Regions from separate parts of the Providencia lanzhouensis genome, predicted to be linked through region 2. Evidence: predicted binding sites of a transcription regulator. Region 2 holds the regulator's gene; each other region holds the start of a gene.
What was found. The regulator PurR, encoded in region 2, represses purine synthesis genes. The targets are predictions, from matches to a motif close to CANGCAAACGTTTGCNTG.
Positions count from the first base shown of each region.

Region 1 (7,986 bases), 510 kb from region 2:
ACGTAAAAATACCAATTAATGAAGCGACTGACGCTTTTACCACAGACTCCGCAACAACTGACAACCTACTGCGCACATTATCTGCCATCATATCAATGATGCCAGCATCAACTAGTGCAGGATATTGCTCCGGTAATCGGCGAGCAAACTCGCTAAAGCGATTGACCATGTTAGGCAAATCCGCCACGAGGTTAATCCCTTGTTGCCACGCTGTTGGTGCAATAATTAAGATCACCATGGCACTTATTCCAGCAAACAAGGTCAAAATGATGCTAACCGCTAAAACGCGGGATAAACCAAGTCGTTGGAGTAAATGTGTTGGCCATTCAAGTAAATATGCTAAGACAATTGCGACTAATAATGGAGCCAGTATACTGCTGAAAAAAAAGATGACCAGAAAGCCAATAACCAGCAAACTAAACAAGGCAACTGCTTGCGGGTCAGCAAAACGCCGACGGTACCATTGTAAAAACATTTCTAACATTCATTGGCTCCTGGGAATGTAAAACAAAGACAGTTCCTAAATTAAAGAAAATTATACCGAATAACAGATTTTACGATAGCTTTTGCTATCATATCTCCCAATTAATTCGTATTTTCTGTAGGTAATAAGTGAAGATATGCACTATGACTAAAAAATTGAAATATCCACTGCTCGCTATCCTGATGTCCGCACTTATCCATGGTGCTGTATTACCTGCCTATAGTGCTGTTGAAGATACCCTACCCGATATCGGTACAACCGCGGGAGGTACTCTCAGCATTAACCAAGAAATCATTATGGGTGATGCCATCACTCGTCAAATTCGAGGAAGTACTCCTCTTATTTATGACCCCTTACTAACTCAGTATGTGAATAAGCTGGGGCAACGTTTAGTGACGAATGCCGATTCTGTCAAAACGCCATTTAAGTTTTACCTAGTCAATAACCCGAATATTAACGCTTACGCCTATTTTGGCGGTAACGTGGTTCTTCACTCTGCGCTATTTCGTTATAGCCAAAATGAGAGCCAGCTTGCTTCCGTTATGGCGCACGAAATCTCTCACGTCACCCAGCGCCATCTGGCGCGAATGATGGAAGACCAGAAAGCCACAACACCGTTAGCTATCGCGGGGACTATCGGTTCTCTATTACTGGTGATGGCGAACCCGCAAGCCGGTTTTGCCGCATTAACGGGAACATTCGCAGGAATGCAGCAAGGGATGATCAGCTTTACACAAGCCAATGAACAAGAAGCTGACCGTATTGGTCTGCAAACATTGCGTCGTTCTGGGTTTGACCCTCATGCCATGGCTGATTTTATGCAAATCATGTCTGACCAAACCCGCTATATGTCTAAACCGCCAGAAATTTTGCTGACTCACCCCTTACCAGACAGCCGTTTAGCCGATGCCCGTAACCGTTCAAACCAATATCCGAAAGTCCATGCCCCATCTTCATTAGACTTTATGTTGGCACGCGTTCGTATTTTGTCTATGTACAGCCCTGCGGATCAACGCAATGCGCTGGACCAAATCATCGAAAACTACAGTAAAGGTAATGCTCAAGAGCAAATGGCCGCGAAGTACGGTAAAGCATTATTGTTATCTCAAGATAAAAAATACAGCGAAGCGGGCGTGATTATTTCTGAATTGTTAGCCAAACAGCCGGATAACCCATGGTTTATCGATTCCATGACCGATATCGATATTGAGCAAAAACAAGTCGGTAAAGCGGTCGCACGTTTGCAAGATGCATTAAAAAAATCACCAAAAAATACGGTATTTATTGTCAACCTTGCGAATGCGTATGTCAGCAATGGACAGTATAAAGATGCCACTAATTTATTGAATAAATATACATTTGATTACCCAGACGACCCAATTGGCTGGGATCTGCTTGCCGAAGCCTCCGCAAAACTGGGGGATCGTAATGCAGAACTGGCGGCGTATGCCGAAGGTATGGCACTGCGCGGCAACTATGATACTGCCATCAATTATTTAAGTGAAGCGAGCCGTAAAAGCCGTTTAGGCAGTTATGAACAACAACGTTTTGATGCGCGAATCGATGAACTTACTCGATTAAAAGAGCGCGATAGCAACGCAAAACCGTAAGGAATAAAGATAATGACGGATTCAATTAAAATTTATCACAACCCTCGCTGCTCCAAGAGCCGTGAAACACTGGCTTTATTGCAAGAAAAAGGCATCACGCCGACGGTGGTTGAATATTTAACGACGCCACCTTCAATCGCTGAGATTGAAAAATTGCTGAAGATGCTTGGATTTACCGATGCGCGCCAATTAATGCGCACCAAAGAAGATATCTATAAAGAATTGAAATTAGCGGATAACAGCGTCACTCAAGCGCAGCTTATTCAAGCCATGCATGATAATCCAAAGTTAATTGAACGCCCGATTGTGGTGAAAGGTAAAAAAGCCAAGTTGGGTCGACCACCAGAGCAAGTGCTGGAAATTTTATAAGCAGGCTATTTGGCAGACAATAAATTGGCAGTCGATGGGCTGCCAATTTTTTATAATTTGAGAATGTCTTTAACGAAAGGAATAGTCATTTTACGCTGAGCGACAATCGAGGCGTGATCAAGCTTATTTAAGATATCAAATAAAGTGCCCATCTTTCTGTCTAACCGTTTTAATACAAACCGACAAACGTCTTCAGGCAATTCAAATCCACGAATACTGGCACGTAATTGCAGCGCACAAATTTTGTCTTCATCACTTAAAGGGTGCAGTTTATAAATTTGCCCCCAATCGAGACGAGAGGCTAAATCCGGCAACTTCAAGTCAATCTGGCGCGGTGGGCGATCCCCGGTGATCAGTAAACACGTTCGACCAATTTCTAAAATACGGTTATACAGATTGAAGATGGCCATTTCCCACTCTTCATCTCCCGCGATGCATTGAATATTATCAATACAGACCAGAGAAAGATGTTCCATACCTTCAAGCACATCAGGTACAAAGTAAGCGCGTTTATCCAGTGGCACATAACCCACAGCAACACCTTGCTCAGACAACTCAGCACATGCCGCATGCAGTAAATGACTCTTACCGCCCCCTTCTCTTGACCAGTAATAAATATAACTACCATGAGGCTGATTAATCGCCGTTTTGAGCGCAGAGAGTAATCCCTCATTTTCCCCTGCATAGAAGCTAGCAAAGGTTTCATCATCAGGAAGAGAAAGTGGTAATGAGAGTTGAGATGGTGTATTCAGAAGCGCCTCTGATTGTGCAGTTCAATTAACGCCATTGAGTTTATCATAAATAACAAGAAGAGATGAACAGCCTGGCGGTTAATTGCCGGAGCTTTAGCCACTCCGGCAATCTATTTTACTTAATCGTGACTCATTTTTTATTTTCGTCTAAGACTTTCACTTCAGAAGTCACAAACTGTTTTTCTGGACGAACAAAGGTAATAAAGCGGAACAACAGCGCCATCAGAATACCGACGATTGTCGCCAATGCCATCCCTTTCAGTTCAGCTTGACCAATGTGGATCACTGCACCACTCACACCGATGATTAAAATTACTGAGGTTAAAATCAGGTTTTGTGGTTTGTTATAATCCACTTTCGAATCAATCAGAACACGAATACCCGAAGCTCCGATTACGCCGTACAGTAACAGTGAAACACCCCCCATAACAGGTACTGGCACTAATTGAATCGCAGCCGCTAATTTGCCCACGCAAGAGAGTAAGATAGCGATAATTGCCGCACCACCGATGACCCACGTACTGTAGACCTTAGTAATCGCCATCACGCCGATGTTTTCACCGTACGTGGTATTTGGTGTCGATCCAAAGAAACCCGATAACACAGTAGAGAAACCGTTTGCGAACATAGAACGATGTAAGCCAGGGTTTTTCATTAAGTCGCGCTCAACGATATTCGCTGTCACCACTAAGTGTCCAACGTGTTCCGCAATGACCACTAACGCCGCAGGCAGGATGGTTAAAATCGCAAACCACTCAAAACGCGGTGTATAGAAAGTCGGAATGGCAAACCATGGCGCTTCGATAACTGGCGTAAAGTCAACAATCCCCATAAAGTAGGAAAGTGCATAACCAGAGAGGAAACCAATTAAGATTGGGATAATCGATAAGAATCCACGGAAAACCACCGCACACAAGATAGTGACTGACAATGTGGTGATCGAGATGATTAAGGTGCTTGAATCAACCGCGGCGCCTTCTTTAGGTAATAAGCCCGCCATACCCGCTGCCGTTTGCGCTAATTCCAGACCGATAACCGCGACAATCGCCCCCATCGCTGCGGGTGGGAACATCACATTGATCCAGCCGCGCCCTGCCACTTTGACAATCAACGCTACGATACAGAACAGCACCCCACAGATAATAAACCCGCCAAGCGCTAGCTCATACCCAAGAGGCAGTAAAATTAATACCGGAGAAATAAAGGCGAAGCTCGATCCTAAATAAGCTGGGATTTTGCCCTTACAGATAAATAAATACAGCAGCGTACCGATCCCGTTGAATAACAAAATCGTTGCCGGGTTCACGCCAAACAAAATAGGAACAATAACCGTTGCCCCAAACATGGCAAACAAATGTTGAAAGCTTAATGGAATGGTTTGTAGTAATGGTGGTCTTTCTTCAACACTTATCGTGCGGCGTGTCATGCTCGTCATCCTCTTATGCGTCGTGAATATTCTTTTTTTATCAAAAAAAAGCCGACTCTTCAGTCGGCTTCATTATTATTTAGTACCAAATATCTTATCGCCCGCGTCTCCTAGACCCGGAACAATGTAACCTTCTTCATTTAAGTGTTGGTCAATTGAAGCCGTGTACAGTTCAACGTCTGGGTGCGCTGCTTCTAATGCAGCAATACCTTCCGGTGCAGCAACTAAAACTAAGACTTTAATTGAATTACAGCCGGATTTTTTCAGAAGATCGATGGTTGCAATCATAGAACCACCAGTTGCTAACATTGGGTCTACAATCAGCGCCATGCGCTCATCAATGTTAGAAACTAATTTTTGGAAATAAGGGACAGGTTGTAACGTTTCTTCATCACGGTAAATACCCACTACGCTGATACGTGCACTTGGGATGCTTTCCAATACGCCGTTCATCATACCAATACCCGCACGCAGGATAGGGACTACAGTGATTTTTTTACCTTTAATTTGTTCAATTTCTACAGGACCACACCAACCATCAATTGTTACTTTTTCAGTTTCTAGGTCAGCGGTCGCTTCATAAGTCAGTAGGCTACCAACCTCTGAGGCCAGTTCACGAAAGCGCTTAGTGCTTATGTCATGATCTCGCATCAGGCCGAGTTTATGTTTAACGAGAGGGTGTTTTACCTCAACGATCTTCATGGGTTTCTCCTACTTTTTTAAAACGTCACCGGACAAAAAAATCGCGGGATTATACCGCTTTTTTCCCTCAATGCCACTAGTATCATCTTGATTAAGGTCAAACAATCATCAATCAGGCGTTATTTGCTGAATTAGTATACACATAATATTTTTTATGGTGTAGGCAGCGAATAAAATCATGCGCTTTACGTCACGACATCACGATTTATTGCATCAAATATTTCAGTCAGAAAGCTATCGCAAACGTTTGCGGAGCCTGATAGAATATCGGCAAATGAAGTTATCTTTTCCAAAATGCAATTGCCTTGGGGGCCGTAGTGACTGATAAAACCTCTCTCAGCTATAAAGATGCCGGTGTTGATATTGATGCAGGTAACGCATTGGTTGAACGAATCAAAGGTGTGGTGAAAGAGACTCGCCGTCCAGAAGTGATGGGAGGATTGGGAGGGTTCGGCGCACTGTGTGCCCTACCACAAAAATACCGTGAGCCTGTTTTAGTCTCAGGCACTGACGGTGTGGGAACAAAACTACGCCTCGCGATGGACTTAAAACGTCATGAATCCATCGGTATCGATTTAGTCGCTATGTGCGTCAACGACCTGATTGTCCAAGGTGCTGAGCCACTGTTTTTCTTAGACTATTATGCAACCGGTAAGCTGGATGTGGATACCGCTGCAAGTGTTATCACGGGTATCGCGGAAGGCTGTAAGCAGTCTGGTTGTGCATTAGTCGGTGGTGAAACCGCTGAAATGCCAGGCATGTACCACGGCGAAGATTATGATGTTGCTGGCTTCTGTGTGGGTGTCGTTGAGCGCTCTGAAATTATTGATGGCACAAAAGTCAGTGCGGGCGACGCGCTGATCGCGTTAGCCTCAAGCGGTCCTCACTCTAACGGTTACTCATTGGTGCGTAAAATTCTGGAAGTCAGCAAAACCAATCCAGAAACCACGCAATTAGCGGGCAAACCGCTTGCTGACCACCTGTTAGAACCAACGCGTATCTATGTTAAAAATGTCTTAGAATTGATCGCTAAAAACGACATTCATGCCATTGCACACATTACTGGCGGTGGCTTCTGGGAAAATATTCCTCGCGTTTTACCTGATAACACCCAAGCCATCATTGATGGCAACAGCTGGGAATGGCCTGCGGTATTCGAATGGCTTCAACAAGCAGGTGATGTTACCACTCACGAAATGTATCGTACATTTAACTGCGGCGTCGGTATCATCATCGCTCTGCCTCAAACCGAAGTTGAGTCCGCATTAAAACTGCTGACGACATTAGGCGAAAATGCTTGGCAGATCGGGACAATTGGCGAATTACCTGCGGGTGAAGAGCAGGTTGTTATCCGCTAATGAAAAACATCGTTGTTTTGATTTCAGGCAGTGGCAGTAATTTGCAATCAATGATTGATGCCTGCCAACGCCATGAGATCGATGGGCAAATCGTCGCAGTGGTCAGTAATAAAAGTGATGCTTACGGTTTGGTTCGCGCACAAGAGGCTGGTATTCCAGCCCTTTGTGTTAGCTCAAAAGCGTTCGCCGACCGCCAAGCCTACGATGCTGCACTGTTAGAAGCTATCGAGCAGTATCAACCGGATTTAGTGGTCTTGGCGGGGTTCATGCGTATTTTAACCCCTGAGTTTGTGAAACATTTCACAGGAAAAATGCTGAATATCCACCCTTCTTTACTGCCTAAATATCCGGGGTTACATACTCATCGACGCGCACTTGAGAACGGCGATAAAGAACACGGCACTTCCGTGCATTTTGTCACTGAAGAGCTCGATGGCGGTCCGATTATTTTACAGGGACATGTGCCGGTTTTGCCGCAAGATACTGAAGACGATTTGGTTGAACGCGTTAAACTCCAAGAGCACCTGATTTATCCTCAAGTTATTGCGTGGTTTGTTTCGGGTCGCCTCGTGATGCAAGACGGTAAAGCCCTGCTTGATGGCCAGCCGCTATCAGCGACAGGTTATCAAGCAAATTAATGCGCAGTTAGGTAAGTTTAAATGTATTCGCTCAGATTTGGTTGGCAGGTCTGAGCGAGTAATACAATCTCAGCCATTTGCCCTTTGTAAGAAATGTTTTGTCAGGCAACCCGAGAAGTAGTTTTGATCGGAAAGCGGGCGTCAGTGTGAAATAAACAGACACCCGATAATATTAATTCGAGAAATTATTTCACTCGTTTCCCTGTTTCATCTATAACCCTTTCACCATCCTCTTTAGTAAAAGAACCTTTCTGAGCTTCAGGTAGAATATCCAGCACAACTTCTGAGGGACGACAAAGACGTGTACCAAGCGACGTAATTACAATTGGTCGATTAATCAGAATAGGATGCTGAAGCATAAAATCAATCAACTGCTCATCAGAGAATTTGTCTTCATCAAGACCCAATTTCTCATAAGGTTCAACGTTTTTACGCAGCAATGCACGCACAGAAATTCCCATATCTGAAATTAGTTTAATAAGTTCATCGCGGGTTGGCGGCGCATCAAGATAGTAAATAATCGTTGGTTCATTACCGCTGTTACGTATCATCTCTAGTGTATTACGTGAAGTGCCGCAGGCTGGATTGTGATAAATAGTAATGTTGCTCATATCAATATCTCATTACAAAGTGATAGATAGCCGCCA
Region 1 covers NZ_CP174123.1:2,265,013-2,272,998, forward strand. Annotated here, with positions in the region: gene ACIH2S_RS10680 (AI-2E family transporter) at 1-484, opposite strand, end outside; gene ACIH2S_RS10685 (beta-barrel assembly-enhancing protease) at 628-2,094, shown strand; gene arsC (arsenate reductase (glutaredoxin)) at 2,107-2,463, shown strand; gene hda (DnaA inactivator Hda) at 2,514-3,215, opposite strand; gene uraA (uracil permease) at 3,346-4,641, opposite strand; gene upp (uracil phosphoribosyltransferase) at 4,717-5,343, opposite strand; gene purM (phosphoribosylformylglycinamidine cyclo-ligase) at 5,661-6,701, shown strand; gene purN (phosphoribosylglycinamide formyltransferase) at 6,701-7,339, shown strand; gene arsC (glutaredoxin-dependent arsenate reductase) at 7,525-7,950, opposite strand; gene ACIH2S_RS10725 (arsenic transporter) at 7,963-7,986, opposite strand, start outside.
Region 1: a site for PurR is predicted at 5,580-5,597, ahead of purM (phosphoribosylformylglycinamidine cyclo-ligase). Genes of this name have one in related genera too.

Region 2 (7,986 bases):
TTTTTTCGGTAGTGATTTGGGCATATACAACAATACTCATACCATTCTCCTTATGTACTCAGAACTATCTTAATGGAGACTTTGTTTTTGTATTGTAAAAAAGCGAATAATTTGACTTTAAAAACGCCGATGGTGTCATGGTAAAGTAACGCTTAAAATCGCGATAAAAGTGGGATTGATCATAATAACCCGTTTCAAACCAACGATAAGTATCTTGTTCCTTTACCATGGTTTTCATCACTTGCTCTAAGCGACAATTGATCTGGTACCGTTTTGGCGTGATCCCAAATTCTTTTAAAAACTCTTTTTGAACTAAGCGTGCGCTGTAGCCAATATCATCGGCAATTTCGGTAATTTTTTTATTTGGATTGCGATAAAGGGAATCGATAACTTGGTCAATAAAATGGTTTTTTTTTGTTGCTTTAGTGACATAAAAACACGAATTCAACTCTTTAAAAGAAGAATTGGCCAATGCTTTAAACCAGTTATCACTCCAAACTTGGCTAAGCGGAGTAGGGATATCCGTATAATTTAACGTGCGTTGGGGAAGTAAAAAACGTAGGGCATCGTGGCGAATACGTAGAACCATCACGCTGGCATTATTCGGGATAGCCGTAAATATATTGACTCTGGGGATGATTAACTGAAATGGATTGACGGATGTATGTTCGTGAGTCGACATACTGATATTTTCAGTCGAAACCCATATTTCAGCACCTGTGCCTGGGAAGATCTTAATAGCATCAGTAAATTTCTTGATAATCAAAACTGAACTAACAAATTCTTTTAATTCATCAGGAGGATAATACTGTTTCAGCATGGCTCTTCAAAACGTCATAATTGAATATGCTAATAATAGCGTGTTATAGGGAAAAAATTAACTCTATAAACGATATATTAACCAAATAACGTTTTATTAAAAATCAGTTCCGTTATTAATAATAGTAACGGAACTGATTTTTATGATGCCAAAAAATAACGTTAACTAACGATTAGTCATGCTGATATTCAGTGTGCTTAATCGCATTATTGGATTTGCTGGCACAACGCTGCATGAAATAGCCTATAATCATTGGGATTACAGTAAATGCCATCACACCAGTTGTAGCGAGTAAAGGGTCAAATGTAAGAGCAGACACTAATAAACTGGCTAAGAAACATAACCCTAACTGTAACGCATTTTGTAGTGCAGCAGCCTTACCACTAGCAGATGGGAACGTATTGAGGGCTTTGGCGACTGCAATTGGGTATGATGCTCCGTTCATTGCTGCCATAAAGCAAAATGGAACCAAAATCATGGTTAATGTTGGCTGCGTATAAATCGCCATCACAAAGAGAATAATCATACTAACGGCATAACCCGCTAGCAAGATTGGGAACAACGTTTCAGCGCGAACTTTAGCTAATACGAAGCGGCAGCCGTATCCCCCGACAATAAATGCCAGTGTTTGAGGAATATAACTCAGGCCGATATCCGCAGGGTTAAAGCCCATATTGCGTAGAATAAACGGCGAACCCGTTAGCCATGCAAAAAAGCCAGCGCTACATGCTGCGTACACAAGTACGTTACCACTGAAAACAGGGGAGCTTAGCAAGGTAGCAAAGGAAACTTTGGTTTGTGGCTGGTTTTCTTCTGCGATGACTTTCGGTGCCACTTTTTTTAGCATCAAAGTCGGTAGCAGGAGTAAAACGCCCACCATCATCAGCACGATGAAGATAAATTCCCAGTTTTTGTGTTCAAGCACCCAGGCACCTAAAAGTGGCGCTAATGCAGGAGAAAGCGCCACTAAAGGCATAATAGAGGCAAATACTTTTTGGGTATCAGCTTCGTTATAGCGGTCGATAACGAGGGCCTGCCATAAAACCGCAGCAGAACAAACGCCAACGGCCTGCAAGAATCGAAGGATTAATAACTGAGTGGCATCGGTGACCCAAATCATTGCTAGGCAGCTAATAATGAACAGCGAAAGCCCAACAATGAGAATAGGTTTGCGTCCTAATTTATCTGAAAGGGGTCCCCATAATAGCTGGGCAAACGCGAAGCCCGCTAGAAAGATACTTAATGATGCGCTGATAGCGCCTTCAGTCGTATTTAAGGTTGTTTGCATTGAACCAAAGGCAGGCAGATACATATCGATGGCTAAAAACCCCAGCATGCTTAGGCCAGCAAGATAAATCAAAAATCCAGAGGAGTTTTTTGTCGCAGTATTTGTCATAGTTTTTGCTTAATCTATATTTAAAATAATGTTGATAGTTATCTTATTGTATAGGCTATTTTTTTACGTTGTGAAACGGTAATATTTGGACTCTGCTATCAAATAATTTGAAAGGAAAGAAAATGTGGTCAGCTCATGCACTTGAAGTCATAGACGCAGTTGCTCGAACGGGAAGCTTTAGTGGTGCTGCGGATGAGCTGCATCGAGTCCCTTCAGCGATCAGCTACACAGTAAAACAAGTCGAAGAATGGTTAGCAGTTCCGCTATTCGAACGTCGTCACCGTGATGTGGTATTGACGGAAGCCGGGGCTATCTTTATTAAAGAAAGTCGAAGTGTTATCAAAAAAATGATTGATACTCGACATCAATGCCAACAAGTCGCCAATGGATGGCGCGGACAGTTCAGTATTGCTGTTGATTGCATCGTAAAACCGCAGCGTACGGAACAGCTGATTTTGGATTTTTATCGTCATTTCCCTGATATTGAACTGTATATCCACCCTGAAGTGTTTAATGGAGTTTGGGATGCTTTAGCCGATGGACGTGTGGATGTTGCGATTGGAGCGACCCGTGCTTCACCAATTGGAGAGCGCTATAGCTTCCGTGATATGGGCTTTATGTCATGGCGTTGTGTTGCGAGCCCCGATCACCCATTAGCAAAAATTCAGGGCAAACTGACAGATGATCAAATGCGTGAATATCCAAGTTTGTGCTTAGAAGATACCTCAAGAAGCTTACCGAAAAGAGATACTTGGGCGCTGGATAACCAACGTCGCTTAGTTGTGCCTTACTGGGAAAGTGGTTTAGCGTGTTTGGAAAATGGCCTGTGTGTGGGAATGGTTCCTGAGCACCGTGCAGCGCCATTGTGTGCAGAAGGTAAGCTTGTTGAGCTGAAATTAGCACAGCCGTTTCCTGAAAGCCCTTGCTGCTTAACGTGGGTTGAGAATGATACATCTCCAGCGTTGAGATGGCTTCTTGACTATCTTGGTGATAGCGAAACGCTCAACGCGGAGTGGTTTGCGAGCTAATGTGCTGAGGTAGACTTAGCGGCGATAATCAATAAATGGACCGTCAGCCACGGAACGGCGCTCAACTAAACGCGGATGAACTTCAATCGTTTGCGCATCTTCGCGTTTATTCACAATACGATCGAGCAACATCGCAAACGCCATTTGACCTAAACGCTCTTTTGGCTGGTGAATTGTGGTTAATGCAGGCGTGAAATAGCGTGCATTACGCACGTTATCATAACCAATAATGGAAATATCTTGAGGGACACGTAATCCCATCTCGTCAGCCGCACAGATTGCCCCCATCGCCATGATGTCTCCACCACAGAAGACTGCCGTTGGGCGGTGCTTGTTACTGAGGATCTGCATCATCGCTTTATAGCCTGATTCTGGCTCGAAATCCCCTTGAACAATCCATTCATCTTTTAATGTGACTTTGCCTTCTTCCATGGCTTTTTTGAAGCCGGTTAAACGCCCAATACCTGTATTTCTTTCGAGAGAGCCAGGGATCACGCCAATTTCACGGTGACCACGGTCAATAAGGTAACGACCCGCTAAGTAACCACCGTGGAAAGAGTTATCAATAATACTGTCAGTGAAATCCCCGCGAGAGGTACCCCAGTCCATGACGACCATTGGGATATTTCGGTAATCTTCCAACATACCTATCAAGGTGTCAGGGTATTCTGAACACATCACAAGTAGCCCATCGACACGTTTTTGTGCCAACATTTGCAAGTACGCTTTTTGCTTACCTAAGTTATTGTGAGAGTTACATAAAATTAGAGTATAGCCTTTCTCATAGCAACTATTCTCGACAGACTCGATCACTTCTGCGAAATAGGGGGCTTCACTTGATGTTGCCAACAGACCAATTGATTTGGTGTGGTTGACTTTTAAACTACGCGCAACCGCACTCGGAGAATAATTGAGCTCTTTGATGGCGGCCCAAACGGCTGTTTTTGTATCATCAGCGACAAAACGCGTCTTGTTGATAACATGGGAGACGGTTGTGGTAGAGACGCCCGCACGTTTCGCCACATCTTTAATTGTTGCCATGAGAAGAAAAAACTCCTAACCAAAACTTGGTCTCTAAAATAATTCTAGTTAAATAATTACCTGCATATTGATGCATAGTACCTTTGCTGGCAATAATTTAGCGATTTGTTGTCGATTTTGTCTGATCTAGCGCAAAAACGAAAGAAATAATTGATGTTATAACATGTGATATAGACACTGGTTTTACGTTTTTGTGCATGTATACTGAAATAACCTTTTTATTTTATGGTTATTTGATAATTCAATTTCTTTATATGAGAGGGTCTCATGGATACAGATTTTAAATATGGATTGCTAGCTGCGTTTGGCTCTTTAGCTGTAATTATTTTGTTTGCTGTGCACATTTTCTGATTTCATTTCCATCCTATCTACTAAGGATGAGAAATAATTAAGGGCGAGTATTATACTCGCCCTTAGTCATTTTAGATCTGAACTAAAATTAAGCCAGATTTTCTTCAACAAATTTCCAGTTAACTAACGCCCAGAAGTTTTCTAAGTATTTTGGACGTGCGTTACGGTAGTCGATGTAGTATGCGTGTTCCCAGATATCAACAGTCAGAACTGGCTTATCGTCACCAGAAATTGGTGTTGCCGCGTTAGACGTGTTAACGATAGCCAGGCTGCCATCTGCTTTCTTCACTAACCAAGTCCAACCTGCACCGAAGTTTTTAACTGCGGCATCAGTGAATTGCTCTTTGAACTGAGCAAATGAACCGAATGCTTTGTTGATAGCTTCTGCAACTTTACCGGTTGGCTCGCCACCTGCATTTGGAGCCAAGCAGTGCCAGTAGAAAGTGTGGTTCCAAACTTGAGCCGCGTTATTGAATACGCCAGCTTCAGAAGTTTTAATGATTTCTTCTAAAGACAGACCTTCAAATTTAGTGCCTTTGATCAGGTTATTCAGGTTAACAACATAAGTGTTGTGGTGCTTACCGTAGTGGTATTCTAAGGTTTCAGCAGAGATATGAGGTTCTAAAGCATCTTTAGCATAAGGTAGAGCTGGTAATTCAAAAGACATTGCGTACTCCTTGATTGCTTTTATTCAGTGTTTAGGGTGTTTGCTCGTAAAATGAGCGAAATTAAATGTACTTCTATTAATTAATCTACTTCTAGTGTAGTGACGTCGAGCCGTGGTGAGCTATTGCGCCGCATTGTAAGTCATGATTTATCATAACAGAATACAGGTTACAGTAAGAAAAAACCTGTTCCATGATGCTATTTATGCCTTAATTGTTAGTAAGTTGCATAATAATTATTCCACTGCGTGTCGTTATTGTCATTGAAGAGCAGGGAAATACATCAAGTGTTATTAATTTGCTAATATATTAACAAATAACTCTCATGATTACACGGCAAAAACACCCAGAGTGAATTTTTTATAGTAAAAAGAAAACGTTGCTATTTGCTTTTCACCTTTTGAGTACAGCAAATAGGAGTGCTATAGTATTCACCTTATAAAACTGGCATATTGTATGAAACAATCACGGAACAATTTGCGATGTTTTGACTATGCCGGCGATTACACCGGTCAATGTGTTCTGTCTAATGAGTTGCCTTGCAAATGATTCAAAGTGGCTCAGTGACTGCAAAATCAGCACCCACGTTTTAGGATATAAAATGACAACTATCGAAAAAATTGAGCGCCAAGTTAAAGAAAATCCAATCTTATTATACATGAAAGGCTCTCCAAAACTGCCTAGCTGCGGTTTTTCTGCTCAAGCTGTTCAAGCTCTGTCTTCTTGCGGTGAGCGTTTTGCTTACGTTGATATTTTACAAAACCCAGATATTCGTGCAGAGCTACCAAAATATGCTAATTGGCCAACATTCCCACAGTTATGGGTTGGTGGTGAGTTAGTTGGCGGTTGTGACATTATCGTTGAGATGTTCCAACGCGGCGAATTACAAGCTCTGATCAAAGAAACTGCAGACAAATACCGTCCAGCAGATGAAACCATCACTGAGTAATTAAATGGTTGAATAGGCTTTAATGCTTATATTGATGAAAACCGTATTAGCCTAAAACTAATACGGTTTTTTTGTTTTTAGGGGGCGAGGTTATTGAGGCTCACTAGGTAGTGGCCATCCACCTAATTTTTTCCATTTATTGACTAACTCGCAAAATAATAGCGCGGTACGGTTAGTATCGTATAGGGCACCGTGGGCTTGCTTGCCATCAAATGGAATACCTGCGGTGACACAAGCTTTTGCAAGAATGGTTTGTCCAAAAACTAATCCACTCAGTGCGGCGGTATCAAAGGTTGCGAAGGGATGAAATGGGTTACGTTTTAACCCAGAGCGTTCTGCCGCATTCATAACAAAGCTGTGATCAAAATTTGCGTTATGAGCCACCATGATCGCGCGATTGCAATCGGTATTCTTCATACCTTTTCGAATTGTTTTAAAAATGGCATGTAATGCTTCATATTCACTCACTGCACCACGTAGGGGGTTCGTGGGGTCAATGCCAGTGAACTCCAGTGCAGAGGGCTCCAAATTCGCACCTTCAAATGGTTCTACATGAAAATGCAGCGTTTCATCAATGGCTAGCCAGCCATCTTTGTCCATTTTGAGTGTAATGGCCGCTATCTCTAATAGACCATCAGTTTTAGGGTTGAACCCACCAGTTTCAACATCTATAACGACAGGGTAGTAACCCCGGAAGCGGTTAACCAGTGAGTTAGGGTTATTTTTTTCAGACATTAGGCTTTCAATTTACAGTTTCTGGTTGGCTTTCATTATGCCAAAGGGAATGCATTTTTGCAGGTAGATACTGAAGATATTTTAGGTGATGGTTATCACCACCTAAAATATAAAATGTATGTGAGGGATTAATTTCCTAATCCTTTGCTCGCACTTTTATTTTCGATGAGCTCAATTTTATAGCCATCTGGATCTTCAACAAATGCGATAACGGTTGTACCACCTTTGACTGGACCAGCTTCACGAGTGATATTTCCACCTGCTTGACGAATGTCTTCACAGGTTTTAGCAACATTATCAACACCTAATGCAATATGACCATAAGCATTACCTAAGTCATATTCTGTTACGCCCCAGTTATAAGTTAACTCGATAACAGCACCTTCACTTTCATCGCTGTAACCGACAAACGCTAAAGAATATTTGTATTCTGTATTTTCGCTCGTGCGCAGTAAGCGCATACCTAATACTTTGGTATAAAAATCAACGGAGCGTTGCATGTCGGTAACACGGAGCATGGTATGTAGTAAGCGCATAATAGTAGTTTCCCTATAAATTCTTCAGGCAATAATGCTTAAAGTCGAATCGATTTATCTATTAATATAACGTGGCAATATGACTAAATACAGCGATTGAGGTTTATTTTTTAGTCATATCATGGCTATACTCAATTCGAGGGAGTATATCATAATTTTATGTTTATATTACGGGTGGTTAACGATGGCAGAACAACTTGAGTTTTTTGATATTCCAAGCCCTTGCCGTGGGATATGCCAGACCAACGAGCAGGGATATTGCCGTGGTTGTTATCGAACCCGAGATGAACGTTTTGGTTGGTTGCAGCTAACTAACGCAGAAAAACGTCATGTAATCCGTTTATGTCGCCAGCGATTTTTAAGATTAAATAATAAGAAAGTGGCTCAAGAAGAGATGAATGATCCTCAACAACCTCTATTTTGATTGATAATCAGACTATTAAAAATAAGATAATTCAATCAAAA
Region 2 covers NZ_CP174123.1:1,754,136-1,762,121, forward strand. Annotated here, with positions in the region: gene ACIH2S_RS08245 (putative quinol monooxygenase) at 1-40, opposite strand, end outside; gene ACIH2S_RS08250 (helix-turn-helix transcriptional regulator) at 65-820, opposite strand; gene punC (purine nucleoside transporter PunC) at 993-2,216, opposite strand; gene punR (DNA-binding transcriptional activator PunR) at 2,339-3,244, shown strand; gene purR (HTH-type transcriptional repressor PurR) at 3,260-4,285, opposite strand; gene ACIH2S_RS08270 (YnhF family membrane protein) at 4,553-4,636, shown strand; gene sodB (superoxide dismutase [Fe]) at 4,725-5,303, opposite strand; gene ACIH2S_RS08280 (Grx4 family monothiol glutaredoxin) at 5,903-6,250, shown strand; gene rnt (ribonuclease T) at 6,341-6,985, opposite strand; gene gloA (lactoylglutathione lyase) at 7,114-7,521, opposite strand; gene ACIH2S_RS08295 (DUF1289 domain-containing protein) at 7,706-7,945, shown strand.

Region 3 (7,986 bases), 1.2 Mb from region 2:
AAAAAGTAATTCAAGCGGCGGAAATGATCAACCGTGCGAAGCGTCCTGTACTCTATTTCGGTGGTGGGGTGATTAGCTCAGATTCAACCGCGACGGCTATCGCTTTTGCGGAAAAAGCCTCTTTACCAACGACAATGACCTTGATGGCGCTGGGAACGATCCCAATGCGTCACCCGCTGTATTTGGGCATGTTGGGTATGCATGCGGCACGAAGCACGAACATGATCATGGAAGAGTCTGATTTACTGATTGTTATCGGTGCTCGCTTTGATGATCGCGCCATTGGTAAAGCGGAAAAGTTCTGCCCGAATGCCAAAATTATTCATGTTGATATCGATAAAGCGGAAATCAGTAAAATCAAACGTCCAGATATTGCTATCCATGCGGATGCGGGACAAATATTGGAGCTGTTGCTGCCATTAGTTGAGCGGAATGATCGTCAAGAGTGGGTTCAGCAAGTTAATGATCTGAAAAATAATTATCCGCTGAATTTAGCCAATGCGGATGATCCATTAGATCATTACGGTTTGGTATTAGCCACCGCGCGCGCCGCAGGGGAAGAGGCGATTGTCACGACGGATGTTGGGCAACATCAAATGTGGGCGGCGCAAGCTTACCCATTATCACGACCTCGCCAATGGTTAACATCCGGTGGTTTGGGCACCATGGGCTTTGGTTTACCGGCAGCCATTGGCGCGGCATTGGCTCACCCAGATAAAACCATCGTTTGTTTTTCTGGTGATGGTAGCTTGATGATGAATATTCAGGAACTGGCGACAGCGGCGGAGCATCAATTAAACATTAAGATAGTTTTAATGAACAACCAAGCGCTGGGCATGGTTCATCAGCAGCAAGATCTGTTTTTTGAGAATCGTATCTTTGCAGCAGCTTACCCGTATCAGACCGACTTTATTAAAATTGCCTCTGGGTTTGGTTTCCAAACGTGCGATTTAAATAATGAATCCGACCCTGAAATGGCGCTGGAAGCGATTATGAACACTAAAGGACCTTGCTTAATTCATGCCCTGATTGATGTCAATCAGAAGGTATATCCAATGGTTCCTCCTGGTGCCGCTAATATTGATATGATCGGAGCGTAATTATGGTATTTGAACATCACCCAATCGCCTTAGAATTAATTGTTCGCAACCATCCGGGCGTCATGTCACATATTTGTGGGTTGTTTGCGCGTCGGGCCTTTAACGTGGATGGTATCCTATGTATGCCAATTAAAGATAAGGACGAAAGCCGAATTTGGTTATTAGTTCAGAAAGATGAGCGTTTATCGCAGATGGTCAACCAAGTTGAGAAATTGGAAGACGTCCGCGAAGTTCGTTTTAGCGATGACTTGCGTGTGTTTGAAACCATGCAGGATTATTTGCAGTAATTCTGAATGAATGTGGTCAGCCTACAAGGATTGTGGGCTGACTTATTAAACTCCATCACTCAAATGTGAATAGGTCATCACGACGGTGGCGTGTACATCCCCCTCAATACATAAGTAAGCGTGAGGAAAGTCTCCGCTGAAAGCGTAAAAATCTCCAGCCTCAAGAACGACATTTTGCTCATCGTCTAAGCGCAGCATAAGGGAGCCCGCGTGTACCATAATGTGTTCATGGGTGCCGACCATATGCGCGGGGCTGTTAATAATTGCACCTCGTTTCATACTGAGTTGCCAAATTTCAGAGACGTTTCCCATACTGATACGGAATTTAAATTGCTCTAAATAATCGCCTTCAAGCTGTGTGGCCTTCACCAAATAGGGATAAGATTCATTTTGGCGTGTAAATAAGTCACTGAGCGGAAAACGTAGCGCAGCTGCAATGGACTCTAAGGTGTCGATGCGCGGGTTTGAATCCCCTGATTCCAACTTAGAAAGAGCGGCTTTGGAGATCCCTGATAAGTGGGAAAGCTCACTCAGAGAAAGGTTTCTCGCCTGACGCAACAGACGTACTTTCTGGCCAATTTTTATATTTATTTTATTTTCCACGACACTGTCTTCCACAATATTATTTTTATAAATTCTCATTTCTGCTGCCAATTCTAACATCTTAAATATGAAATGTCAGAAACCCGATATTATGAAAATAATATTTTGCTGAATGCGAATAAATGGAAAAATAATCTAAAAATTATTTTTTAAATACACAGTTATAAAAATAAGATTTATTGTTTTTCAGTGTGTTATTTTGTTGAATAAATTCATGATATAATTTAGTTTGTATTATTCTAATGACTGAATGTGTCACAGTGTTTTATTTCAAATAAATAATATCTTTTCGGAGTTTATATCTGACAATTAATCCTAATTGAGCAGATTAATACAAAAATGAGCCCTGCTAATTCGAGTTTTCAACATTTTCGACGTTCTGCTTCTTTTGCTATTTTTACGATTACAACCAGCATTGCCGTTATCGGCATCGTGATTGGTCTCAGTATCCCGATGGTGGCGCTGCGACTGAATAATTTTGGTGTGAGTGAATTGTACATTGGCATTATCTCTGCGGCTCCTGCCTTGGGAATGTTTTTGATTGCCCCTGTGGTACAGCGTATTGTGAAGTGGTGTGGAAAGCGCAAAGCTATGTTAATCGCGACGGTGATCTCCGCCATTAGCTTACTGCCACTACTAAGTTCATTGCCTTTATGGCTACTTTTCCCTTTGCGGTTGATTACGGGACTTGCAAGTGGTGTGATGATTTGTTTGGGGGAAACGTGGATCAACGAATTATCCCCTGAAAACAAGAGAGGGCGGATATTGGCTATTTACACGACGGTATTTACTGTGAGCCAATTATTAGGTCCGTCATTTATTGCCTATTACGGTGTGGAAGATAAATCGCCTCTGTTTATTTGTACCTTGATTCACTTAATTTCTGTGGCTTTATTCCTACTGATGGATCAGAAAGTGGGAGATAGGCTCGCAGAAACGGCGTCAGAATCTAACTTTTCAATTGTGCAATTCGTGAAAGTTGCCCCTGGAATTTGTGCCGGAATCCTATTTTTTGCTTTTTTCGATGGCACTATCTTGTCGATGTTCCCAATTTACGGGATGGGCATGGGGCATACCGAGGCGGTTGCGGCGATGATGATCAGTGCAATTTTGGCAGGAGATGCGATTATGCAGATGCCGTTTGGTTGGTTAGCTGATCATATGAATCGCGAAAAATTGTATCGTATTTGTGGCGTGGTGACGTTAGGAGCCAGCATGCTGCTGCCATTCTTAATTACTCACACTTACTTTATCTGGGTTTTATTGTTTGTGTTGGGGGCGACAGCTGGCGCCATTTACACCATCGCTTTAGTGCAGATTGGTCAATACTTCAGAGGGAATGAGCTGATTATTGCTAACGCCGCAGCGGCAATGTTATGGGGTATAGGTAACCTTTCTGGTCCGTTATTGGCAGGGGCTGCAACGGCGATTTCGCCATCAGGTCTGCCAATATTATTGATTGGAATAGCGGGGCTATTTTTATGGTTTACCCGTGAAAAATATGGTGCTCAAGCCATTGAGCAACAAGCTCAGTAACGTCTTTTTATCACTAATGTATTAAAAAATCCCCGAGTTTTGTCTCGGGGATTTTTATTCGCAACCAACTATTCTATTACTCGATAAACCACTAAATTTTCGCGAAATTCATCAGGACGATGATTTGACCAAAACAATTCCATGTCTTCAGGAGCGGGTTGAATTTCTTTGGATAATACAATCAGCCATCGGCACTGTTGTGGTTTTTCAAATTCCATCTGTCTTTGATGCAAAATACCGGTGTAGTAATAGAGCATCGGTGCTTCTGATTCCCCAAGGTTTTCGGAAGCCATGCAGTCATTTTGGGTAAATTGCCCTTCTAAATGATGTCGAAGATCCAGGAAAACCCCTTCGTAGCCTTTTGAATAATCAATCCAACCAACAAATAATGTGAGAATAATGCTCCACACACTCACCATTCCCAGTGACCAGTTTCTTATCGCTTGGAAAGCGCTGCTTGATGAGGAAATAAGATGATTGCGGAAGAACCAAAAACAGGTAATAAAAATACCCGCTATCAACGCAAATACAGAAAAATGCATTTGGTAATCAAGAGGTAGCCAACGACCAAAAACAGGCAACCATTGGGCGTGATGACCCGTTAATACGATAGCGTAGCAAGCCCACAGAAAGAGAATTACCCCAGACCAGAAGAAGGCGGCGAAGCGTGCGAATGCGTTTAAGACTTTCTCTGAAAACCAGCCAAGAGCCTGTACAGCGAGGAGCGCCATCGGAGCAATAAAGGGCAGTAAATAGAGCGCTCGCCCACTGGCAGACATTTGCAAGAATACCACGCCAAGGACAGGAAATATGGCAATCAAATATTCATTATGATCACGCAGGCGTCTGAGCGGATGACGTAACAAATAGGCAGTTGCCAGTAGCCCAGCAGGAAGCGCAAAAAATGCGACTGCAGAAGGAATACGCGTGAAATTGGCTTTAGCCCCTAACTTCTCAACGGAGAATCCAAGGAAGCGACCAATGTTATTTTCCCAAAACCAAGTCACGAACAGCTCGGGATGCTGTACATACAGCATGACTGGCCAAGGTAGAATTGCAATGAGGGCAACCAAACCCGCGAATAGTGCGGGTAGCCAAAACTGTTTAGATCGGCATTGAATAAGAAATACAGGTGCCAAAAATAGGCTGATCCACAGAACGCCGGGAATAAACACGCCTTTAGATAAGGTGGTGATAATGGTGCCAAGGCACAGCCAGAAGGCGGATGCAGCAATTTTTTGTTGCTGAATTAACCCTAATAAGCCATATAAACCGATAGTTGCCCCTGTAATTAACGAAACATCGGTGAACATTTCATGGGTGTGACGTAATATTCCTGGTGCACAAACATACAGTGCAAAGGCTATCCAAATACGGGCATCAGAAAAGCTGTCGGATTTAAAAAAGCGACGAGCTAATAAAATAAAAAATGAAAAATTAATAATAGAAAAAAATAAGCTCGCACTGCGTGCGGCATCGTATAACGGCATCATTCCCGATAATAAATGAGCAAAAACCGTCGCCGTCCAATAATAGAATGGCGGTTTTTCCATAAAAGGCTCACCCGCATTGGTAGGAACCAGCCAATTACCCGTTTCATACATCGTTTGAATAATACCAAAACTGTAGTTTTCATCCTGCTTCCATGGACTATGCCCATAAATCCCGGGAAGGAGATAAATCAGTAAAAATACAGCAAAAAGTATTAAGGCACTTTTTGGTATTGTTTTAATTGAGGCTGTAATGGTTGACATAATATTTATAGCGAGTGTTAAGTATTATTAAAAAATATATTTATAAAAATAATCACCAGGGAAATGAGTTATTTAATTAGTATTAGAAAGTAAATATGTTCATAAACAGACTATTTATTAAAAACTCAATATTAGTGGGGATTTTAGCAACACTCTCACGCGTATATTTAAACAAAGAGTATATAGAACGGAATATGACTGACTTTTATGGAAGATTGTAAGAATATGACACAGTTTTTATGGTTCATGGTTAAAAAATGGCCAGCCATAAAACACTTGATCAATTCCCCCCTTTCGAACGATAATTACGCTCTTCACAATTCGCCTCACTTTGTTCTAAAAGCCAAACGTTTGCGCACTGTTCCTAGAGAGTCATTCTGTTCACCAGTTATCTCGGTTCAGTGAACATTTATCAAAAAGGTAATCGTTTACGTGAGTTTCAGTTTGAGGTGATATTCGCTAAGTTATCAAGCAAAATTGAATAAATGCTTATAAAAAACTTAGCAAAAATAGTGACATAGAATTTTCTAAAATTAATAGCAGAGGTATACCATGGCAGGCCAACAGGCTTCATCCAATTGCAAATTGGATTCATATTTTAAGATCACAGCGCGTGGCTCATCAGTGCGCCGCGAAATCATTGCGGGATTAACGACATTCTTAGCGATGGTTTATTCTGTCATCGTGGTGCCGGGTATGTTAGGACAAGCAGGCTTTCCACCTACTGCTGTGTTTATCGCAACCTGTTTAGTGGCAGGTTTCGGTTCTTTATTAATGGGGTTATGGGCGAATCTGCCAATGGCAATTGGCTGTGCAATCTCATTAACCGCGTTTACTGCCTTTAGCTTGGTGTTAGGGCAACATATTAGTATTCCAGTTGCGCTGGGTGCCGTATTCTTAATGGGGTGTTTATTCACCATTATCTCTGTGACAGGTATCCGTAGTTGGATTTTACGTAACATGCCAATGGGCGTGGCTCACGGTACGGGTATTGGTATCGGTCTGTTTTTATTGTTGATAGCAGCAACGGGCGTTGGCTTAGTGGTTAAAAACCCAAATGCAGGTTTACCTGTTGCGTTGGGTGAATTCACTTCATTCCCTGTTTTAATGTCTCTGATTGGTTTAGCGGTAATTTTCGGTTTAGAAAAACGCCGTGTACCAGGTGGGGTGTTATTAGTCATTATCGCGATTTCGATTATTGGTTTGATTTTCGACCCAGCCGTTAAATACCAAGGTTTCTTTAAACTGCCTTCATTCGGTGAAGATGGTTTAGCGCTGATGTTCAGTATGGATATCATGGGCGCACTTCAAGCGGCGGTTCTGCCAAGTGTTCTGGCATTAGTGATGACAGCAGTTTTTGATGCAACAGGGACTATCCGCGCTGTTGCGGGCCAAGCGAACTTGCTGGATAAAGACGGTCAGATTATCGATGGTGGAAAAGCATTAACCGCTGACTCTGTCAGCAGCATTTTTGCTGGGGCGATCGGCGCATCACCCGCTGCGGTATATATTGAATCCGCAGCAGGAACTGCAGCAGGCGGCCGTACAGGTTTAACCGCCGTAGTTGTTGGTGTTTTATTCTTATTTATCTTGTTCTTATCGCCATTATCTTATCTGGTACCTGCCTATGCGACAGCACCAGCGCTGATGTATGTGGGTCTGCTGATGCTGAGCAATGTCTCGAAATTGGATTTCGATGATTTTGTGGATTCGATGTCAGGTTTACTGTGTGCGGTATTCATCGTATTAACCTGTAATATCGTCACCGGTATTATGTTAGGTTTCGCATCACTGGTTATCGGGCGTATTTGTGCGGGTGAGTGGCGTAAACTGAATATTGGTAGCGTAGTTATCGCGGTTCTGCTGGTAGCGTTTTATGCTGCCGACCTCGCTATCTAAAGGTAATTCTAATGATAGGGCGGCAGCTGCTGTCGCCCTTTAACGGATTGTTGCGATTCGTTCTAAAGTCCAAATTATTTTCCCGTCAGATAGCCTGTTAAGGATAGAATAGTGCTAAGGCGGTAAATGAAGTGAAAATGCCTATTTTTAACCAGTGGCTGCCTTGACTGAAAATCTCATGGTCTGGACGGTGCTATCTCTTACTATGCGGCGGCAGGCAAATTTTGGGTTCTCCCGTTATACTTTAAGCTGCGATATTTAGGGTATGCATTAGTTAATAAGTAAGGGCAACATGGAAATTTTCTTTACTATTCTTATTTTGATCTTGGCTGTCTCTGTTTCTGGTGTGGTGACGAAAGTCATTCCCATCCGTATTCCCCTTCCTCTTATTCAAATTGCTATCGGTGCATTATTAGCGTGGCCTCAGTTTGGGTTACACGTCTCTTTTGACCCTGAACTCTTTATGGTTCTGTTGATTCCACCGCTGTTATTCGTCGATGGTTGGAAAACTCCTACCCGTGAATTTTTCCAGAATGGACGAGAAATTTTCATTCTGGTATTAGTGCTAGTATTGGTAACCGTTATCGGGATTGGTTATTTGATTTACTGGCTGATGCCTGGTATCCCGCTTATTGCCGCCTTTGCGCTGGCTGCTGTACTTTCCCCAACAGATGCGGTGGCATTGTCCTCTATCGTCGGGAAAGGGCGAATTCCCAAACGCATGATGAGCGTACTCGAAGGGGAAGCATTGATGAACGATGCTTCCGGTCTGGTGGCGTTGAAGTTCGCCGTGGCGATTGCTATGGG
Region 3 covers NZ_CP174123.1:577,727-585,712, forward strand. Annotated here, with positions in the region: gene ilvB (acetolactate synthase large subunit) at 1-1,100, shown strand, start outside; gene ilvN (acetolactate synthase small subunit) at 1,103-1,387, shown strand; gene ACIH2S_RS02595 (helix-turn-helix domain-containing protein) at 1,433-1,990, opposite strand; gene ACIH2S_RS02600 (MFS transporter) at 2,330-3,526, shown strand; gene ACIH2S_RS02605 (ArnT family glycosyltransferase) at 3,595-5,280, opposite strand; gene ACIH2S_RS02610 (NCS2 family permease) at 5,833-7,179, shown strand; gene ACIH2S_RS02615 (Na+/H+ antiporter) at 7,472-7,986, shown strand, end outside.
Region 3: a site for PurR is predicted at 5,698-5,715, ahead of ACIH2S_RS02610 (NCS2 family permease). Genes of this name have one in related genera too.

Region 4 (7,986 bases), 1.4 Mb from region 2:
AGCATGGTTGGATTATGTGAGCAGCTAGCTTCTATGGGTGTTTGGGTTCGTCTGCATTACGTTTACCCATACCCACATGTTGATGATGTGATCCCATTAATGGCAGAAGGTAAAGTGTTACCTTACTTGGATATTCCATTACAGCACGCCAGTCCGAAAATTTTAAAACTGATGAAACGTCCAGGAGCGGTAGAAAGAACGTTAGAGCGTATTAAGCGCTGGCGTGAAATTTGCCCTGAGCTGACATTACGTTCGACGTTTATTGTTGGTTTCCCTGGTGAAACAGAAGAAGATTTCCAAATGCTGTTGGATTTCTTACAAGAAGCGCGATTAGATAGAGTTGGTTGCTTTAAATACAGCCCAGTTGAAGGCGCAAAAGCGAATGAACTGGCTGACCAAGTACCTGAAGAGATTAAAGAAGAGCGTTATCATCGTTTTATGCAGCTTCAGCAAGAGATCTCCACTCAGCGCTTACAAGAGAAAGTGGGTCGCGAGCTTTTAGTTATTATCGATGAAGTCGATGACGAAGGTGCAGTGGGTCGTAGTATGGCCGATGCGCCAGAAATTGATGGTATGGTGTACCTCAATGGCGAGTTTGATGTGAAGGCAGGGGATATCGTTAAAGTGCTGATTGAGCATGCTGATGAATATGACCTGTGGGGTACCGTTGTTAGCGAATAAAAAATAGGCTATCATCTGGCTCAAAATTTAGCCTGCGAATCATTTTCGCAGGCTTTTTTCGATATAACCCACTATTTGGGGTTTTTTCTATATTTCAAATACTTGATCTATATCATCCCGCCAAAATCTATCAAATCATAACTTGATCTAGGATATAAAACTTAACTGATAACTTGACATAATCAGGGAGAATACTTATCGAAGAATAAGGCTGATTATGACTATTGATTTTACAATTCCCAAACTCGCACAGCTTACAGAAAAATCATCATGCTCCATTGATCCGGAGTTATTGATACAACTGGCAAGTGAAGCCATCACAAATGGTTTATCACCTATCCATGATTTCGACATTGAAGGAATGTTGTTGGATAAATACGGTCAAACTTTATGGTCTAACCGTAAATCAGACTGCAGCGCCATGTTGCCATCTTGGATATTCTCTCAAATACAGGTCACTTCTCTAGATGACCAGCCAATTAACTCACAAGGACATACTTACTATTTCGCCCCTATTTATGATGAAACGCGCTTGTTAGCCACGTTGGTGTTACGTGGGGAGTCAACCAGCAGTAATATACTGTTAGCTCTCACTCTTACCCTAGGGCGAGAAATTAGTGAAAAGCTAAAGTGTCACTTTTACTGGCAAAAACTTTCAGAGAAAACACACGGACATAATCTATTCCACGACTTGAACATTCATGAAGTGGAAAAAGCGCTAATCATCGAAGCCGCGTTGGCGTACGGTGGAAAAATTCAGGAGATGCATCAAGCATTAAACATGGGGCGTACTACACTGTGGCGCAAGCTGAAGCAATATCAGATTGATATTCGCGAATACAAGCTATAGTCCAGTTAATAAAAATAGTCCGCCAATAAAAACAGCCCTGCCAATAAAAAAAGCTTCTACTGATTTTCTGCAGCAATGCTGAAAACGTTCGAAGCATTCAAATCACACAGCCTTACGGTAATCACTAAGCCCAACATATCAATGCATATTGATTGCGGGCTCAGTCACGCCTTTCAGCGAAACGAAAGAGAAGAAATGAAAAAGAGCTAAGATTATCAACCTATCTTGTTGTTAAGTATGTTGATCTCAGTACGCTTTTTTTTAGGAATTGGTTTTAATTTGATGTTATAGATTTTTATTTCAGTGAACTCACATACTCACAGTTGGAGTAAATGGTTGCGGGGATATATATAGGTTTATATTTTATTTTAAACTAAATATATTAATTTTATATTTAGCCATAAATGCGATTTTTATCATTAATAACTAGAGTAACAGTTTTCCTGTATAAAAATGATAGTGCAATTTATTTGATTTTCCACTATTGCTTAAAAAATAGTTATTTTAGGATGATAGATTAATAAAGAGGAATAGAAAGCATAATCATTATGCTAAGTTTGATAGTGAAAAATAGTTAACCGAATAGTTAAGTGAATAGTTAAGTTAAATGATTAAATTAAATAGTTATCTAAATAAAAATCTAAATTTAATTATATTTTTCTGGGTGATTTTGCGAACGGAAAATGCCTAATGGTTTTTTGATAAACCATTAGGCAGAGGGGGTGTCTGGTGAATAAAGAGAATTAAGCGTTTGCAGAATAAGTATTAATATATTCATACTCTTGGATTAATTGAGGTAGTGATTTTATTCCTAGTTTTGTATAAATATTTGAACGGTGCACTTCTACGGTTCTTGGTGATAATGACAGTTTTTCGGCCGTTTCTCGGCTGGTGTTTCCGTCTAAAATCATGTCCATAATTTCACGCTCTCTAGCTGAGAGACGGTCGAATTTATTGGTTAAATAGATATATTTTTTATGATTTTCATTTTGTTTATCGAAGTGTTCATTAGCTCCCTGAATAGCGCTTAGAAACACTCTGTCATCAAATGGAAATGCGTAGAAATCAAAGGCTCCAGCCTTGAAGTAGTCTCTGCATAGTGCAGCAGAAGGTTCTTCTGCGATGACGATAACAGGAACAACGGCTAAAGATTGAGTAAGGTTTTTTAATTTATTAATATGACTGGAGTTATTGCCTACGAATAATAAAACACAATCCTTTGCATTATCTTCTTTAGGGTAAGTATAAGTACTAATAAATACCTCTTCGTCATTATAGAATTTAAATATAAAATCAAAAGATTCCATCTTTGATTTCAGTTTATTCTTAAAGACATTATCGTTTTCAACGATTACATGAATGGCGCTATTCATCACCAAACTCCTGTTAAACGGATTTGACATTCAAATTAACGTAGTTTAATAGAATGAGAATAATTCACCGATGGAAATGGTAATATATTTTCAACTATTCTTTTTTATAGATTATTGCTGAACGTAAATGATATTAAAAAAAGTACTTGCCTAATTTTAATATAAAAAAGAAACAAAGGTTAAAGTATGTGTCAAAACGTAACATCTGTTTAATGTTTTGTAACAAGATAGAGTTTTAAGCTTGTCTTACGATTATTATGTTTTCTAGATAACATGAAAATAATGTTATTTAGCTAAGTAATAATATCGCAAAATGGTAGTCATAAAAAGCACTATTAGCAATTTTATGAAATTTAATTAATCATCCTCCTTGATAATTTTTTTCTGTTTTTAAGTTTTGTGGTTAAGTCATTAAAATTATCTCAGTAAAATTGCAAAGTACTCTAAAAAAGTGAGTGAATACACGTAATGATTTCCTTAAAAGATATTGCACTATAGGTTTTCGTATGATTAATAAAAGTGTTTAGTGTGAATAAATTGATCGATAACCTTAGTGATAGTTTGCACTTCAACCTATTATCTTTCCGTTATTGGCGTATTATAGAGAAGAAAAATCAACCACACTTTCATACGGATAAATTATGTTGCTGCGTTCCGGGGTAGCATTAGCTATCTTTTCTTATATTCTTTGGGGGATAACCCCGCTGTTTTATCGGTTACTTCCTGATGCACAAGCCATGGAATTACTGGCGCAACGATTGATTTGGTCTCTTCCGTTCTTATTTTTCATTCGGTTGCTTATCAAGAATAAATCCCTGTGGAAGCAAGTGTGGGCGGATAAACGTTCAATTGTGTTATGTTTTTTTAGTTCCTCGATTATGGCGGTATCGTGGACAACCTTCACCTATGCGTTAACTCATGGGCAAGTACTGGCTGCGAGCTTGGGGTATTTTATTAACCCGCTGTTTTCAATCTTGCTAGGTGTGATTTTCTTGCGAGAGCGTTTAGTCTTTGCTGAAAAACTGGCGGTTGTGTTTATTTTTTCAGGTGTTGCCTACCAAATCATACAATATGGGGAATTGCCCGTTTTAGCGTTAGTGATGGGGAGCGCTTTTGCAGTTTATGGTTTGATCCGTAAATTTATTCGTTTTGATGTTATCACCTCGCTGTTTTTAGAGGCGCTTTGGTTATTACCCTTGGCGATAGGTATTACATGGTGGTTATCCGCACATGGAATGAGCGCGGTAGAAAATGGTGATTGGCAAACCAAAATGCTGTACATGTTGGCGGCGCCTGTGACTATCATTCCATTACTCTTTTTCACGGCAGCCATTAAACGCACCACATTAACGGTGATTGGTTTAGCGCAATATATCGAGCCAACAATTCAATTCTTGTTAGCGGTTTTCCTGTTTAATGAAATTTTCGATTGGGTCAAAGGTGTCAGTTTTACCTTGATTTGGATTGGCTTACTGTTTTGTGTATTAGCGCTACTCCATAAACGCTATGGCAAAGGTGCCCGCCATCAACCGTATGTGACTGGGCGGGATGAATCTCCCAAAATTTAACTTTTAATTTTAATGGGTTAGCCTGTTTTACAGATAATACTATTAACGGGCTATGCTTCTATCATAGTCAAAGCAAACGATTGCGTATATAATCCTGCCATCTTTTTAGACATTATCTTTTATGTAGCTGCATTTATCTCTGGGGATATAAGGTCATTATCATGAGCCAATTAGGTACTGCACTTTGTTCTAGCGCGACAAAAGTTATGCTTCTCGGTTCGGGGGAGTTAGGTAAAGAAGTGGCGATTGAGTGCCAGCGTTTGGGTATTGAAGTGATTGCGGTGGATCGCTATGACAATGCACCTGCGATGCATGTTGCTAATCGCAGCTACACCATCAATATGTTGGATGGTGAGGCACTACGCCAACTTGTTGAAAGTGAGAAACCAGATTTTATCGTTCCTGAGATTGAAGCGATTGCCACCAAAACGTTGGTGGAACTCGAAAAGCAAGGTCAAAAAGTCGTGCCATCTGCCAATGCGGTTTACCTAACCATGAACCGTGAAGGGATCCGTCGTTTAGCTGCCGAAGAGCTACAACTGCCGACGTCGGAATACCGCTTCGTGGAAACGAAAGCGGATTTTGAAGCCGCAGCCCATGAAATTGGCTTTCCCTGCATTGTAAAACCAGTCATGAGCTCATCGGGGAAAGGGCAGAGCATCATTCGCTCAGCGGAGCAGCTTGATAGTGCGTGGAATTATTCCCAAGAAGGCGGGCGTACAGGTCAAGGGCGCGTGATTGTTGAAAAAATGGTGAATTTCGATTTTGAAATTACATTACTAACCATTAGCGCGGCAGACGGTGTGCATTTCTGTGCACCAGTTGGGCATCGCCAAGAAAAAGGTGATTATCGCGAATCTTGGCAGCCGCAAGCGATGAGTGATGCTGCTTTGCAAAAAGCACAGGACGTAGCGAAGAAAATTGTCACCGCTTTAGGGGGATACGGCTTATTCGGTGTGGAGCTGTTTGTCTGTGGTGATGAGATCATTTTCAACGAAGTTTCTCCTCGCCCTCATGATACCGGCATGGTGACGTTGATTTCTCAAAACCTGTCTGAATTCGCATTACATGTTCGTGCTTTCTTAGGCTTACCGATTGGCACTATTCGTCAGTATGGTGCCAGCGCATCGGCTGTGATTTTACCTGAGCTGCATAGTCGGAATGTGGTTTTTTCGGGCATTCACGAGGCACTCGGTTCTGATATTCAATTGCGTTTATTTGGCAAACCGGAAATTGCGGGAACTCGCCGTTTGGGTGTAGCGCTTGCGGTCGGAGATTCGATTGAGCAAGCCCTAGAGATGGCAAAAACAGCGGCGGCTCGAGTGAAAGTAACAGGATAGTGATTATCCCCCGCCTGTTAGGTTCTGGCGGGGGGCTTTTTAGGGGGATTATTGTTTATCTTCAATAATCATCGCGGCTGCACGCTCCGCAATCATGATGGTTGGCGCATTGGTATTGCCACTTGGAATTTCTGGCATCACCGAACAATCCACCACTCGTAGTTTGTTGATCCCATGAACGCGAAGACGTAAATCAGTGACGGAATTTGCGGTATCGGTACCCATACGGCAGGTGCCAACGGGGTGATAAACTGTTTTACAGAAATTACGCACAAACTCTTCTAATTGCCCCTCATCATGCTGAACTTGGGCTGGCGGCATTAATGTATTTTTACTGACAGCTTGCAATGATGGCTGGCTTAATACCTCTAAACCGAATTTCACCGCACGTTTACAACCTTCCATATCTTCTGGTTCAGCCAAGTAATTGGCGTGAATTCTTAACGGATCTTGCGGGTTTTGGCTACGCAGTAAAATTTCCCCGCGTGATTTAGGCTGTAAGTAACCGACTTTCAGTGAAAAACCGTGAGCGGCGGGTAGCGGCTCCCCCGGTACATCATCCCAGCTATCTAAAATAGGCAAAAAGTGAATTTGCACATCTGGGCGACCTTGGTTGCAGCTGTCTTTAAAGGCAGCGCCTTCTAAAACGTTAGAAGCGAGTAGCCCACTGCGAAATGCCATCCACTCAAAACCATGTTTGATAGCGGCAAAGCCTTGGTCGGCACCAAATAAGCTGATTGGCTCTTTGGTGGTGACGTTGATAGACATATGCAAATGATCGTGAAAGTTTTTGCCCACCGGTAAATTTGCCACGGTTTTGATCCCTAAAGAGGAAAGGTGTTCTTCAGGTCCGATACCAGAGAGCATCAACAACTTCGCTGACCCCATTGCACCGGAGCAAACCAACACTTCTTCACGCGCTAGGGCTTCGATTTCGTGACCATTTTTACCTTGGTAAGCCACGCCGACTGCTTGTCCATCGCGAATAATAATGCGGTTAACTTGGGTATTGAGCTTGAGGGTTAAACGGTCGCTATTTGCTACTGATTTCAAATAGGTTTTGGATGTACTGGCTCTTTCCCCGTTGTGAGTTGTGGTTTGATAGAAACTGGTTCCTTGCTGGCTCTCTCCATTAAGGTCATTAACGTATGGTAAACCATGTTCTTGAGCCGCTTGAATGAATGCCATAGAAAGTGGATGGCGATAACGGTTTTCACTGACGGGAAGAGGTCCTTCCGTGCCGTGGTATTCTCCGGTTAAGCTTTCATTGCGCTCGGCTTTTTTAAACCACGGTAGAACATCTTGGTAACCCCAGCCTTCGCATCCGTACTTGTGTGCCCAGTTATCATAATCCTGTTTTTGCCCGCGAATGTAGATCATGCCATTGACTGAACTACTGCCCCCCAGCACGCGACCTTGAGCAATTTGCATTTTGCGGTTGTTGGCATGAGGTTCAGGTTCGGTTTCATATGGCCAGCTTTTTTGGGCAATAATTTTAGCGACACCAGCAGGCATACGGATAAACATATGGTTATCGCTACCGCCCGCTTCAATAAGCAGCACGCGAGCTTGGGTTTCTTGGATCAGACGTGCGGCGAGAACACAACCTGCGGAGCCTGCACCGACAATAATATAGTCATATTTTTGTGTGCTCATTTTATTTCCCTGTTGAAATTAACATTCAATCATCATTTCTTTAACAATAACGCCTTTAGGTTATTAATGTATAAATAATGTTCTGTTAGTGTGATTCGCTTCAAAAATAATTTCCTAAGTAACTATTTTTTAATTTTCTCTAATTATTGTTATTTAAAAGGAAAATATTAATCTCATAACTTTTTAGTCTTATTTTTAATTTCATTAATAAGTTAATGCTTTATTAATTGGTTTATTCTTAGTGAAAAATAGTGCGAACGAAAAAGATGCATAGAAAAAAATTGCGTGATTATCTGATACTCATTGGGAATGCTTTAAGGGATGCTGAACGCCTAATAAAATGAGAGGCATCTTTACGAATGAAAGCGATACTAATAAAAAGCATGCTGATGGGTTGTGTGTTGACGACGATGGCAGCTGCCATGCCACTCGAAGAACAGTTTCAGTTAATGGCGGAAGATGAAAGCGAAAAAATCCGCTGCTTTGAACCTTCTTCACCTTTCTTGTATTGCCTTAAA
Region 4 covers NZ_CP174123.1:3,178,487-3,186,472, reverse strand. Annotated here, with positions in the region: gene rimO (30S ribosomal protein S12 methylthiotransferase RimO) at 1-681, shown strand, start outside; gene ACIH2S_RS14985 (helix-turn-helix domain-containing protein) at 974-1,531, shown strand; gene ACIH2S_RS14980 (response regulator transcription factor) at 2,275-2,904, opposite strand; gene rarD (EamA family transporter RarD) at 3,546-4,472, shown strand; gene purT (formate-dependent phosphoribosylglycinamide formyltransferase) at 4,634-5,812, shown strand; gene ACIH2S_RS14965 (GMC family oxidoreductase) at 5,861-7,468, opposite strand; gene ACIH2S_RS14960 (WG repeat-containing protein) at 7,828-7,986, shown strand, end outside.
Region 4: a site for PurR is predicted at 4,542-4,559, ahead of purT (formate-dependent phosphoribosylglycinamide formyltransferase). Genes of this name have one in related genera too.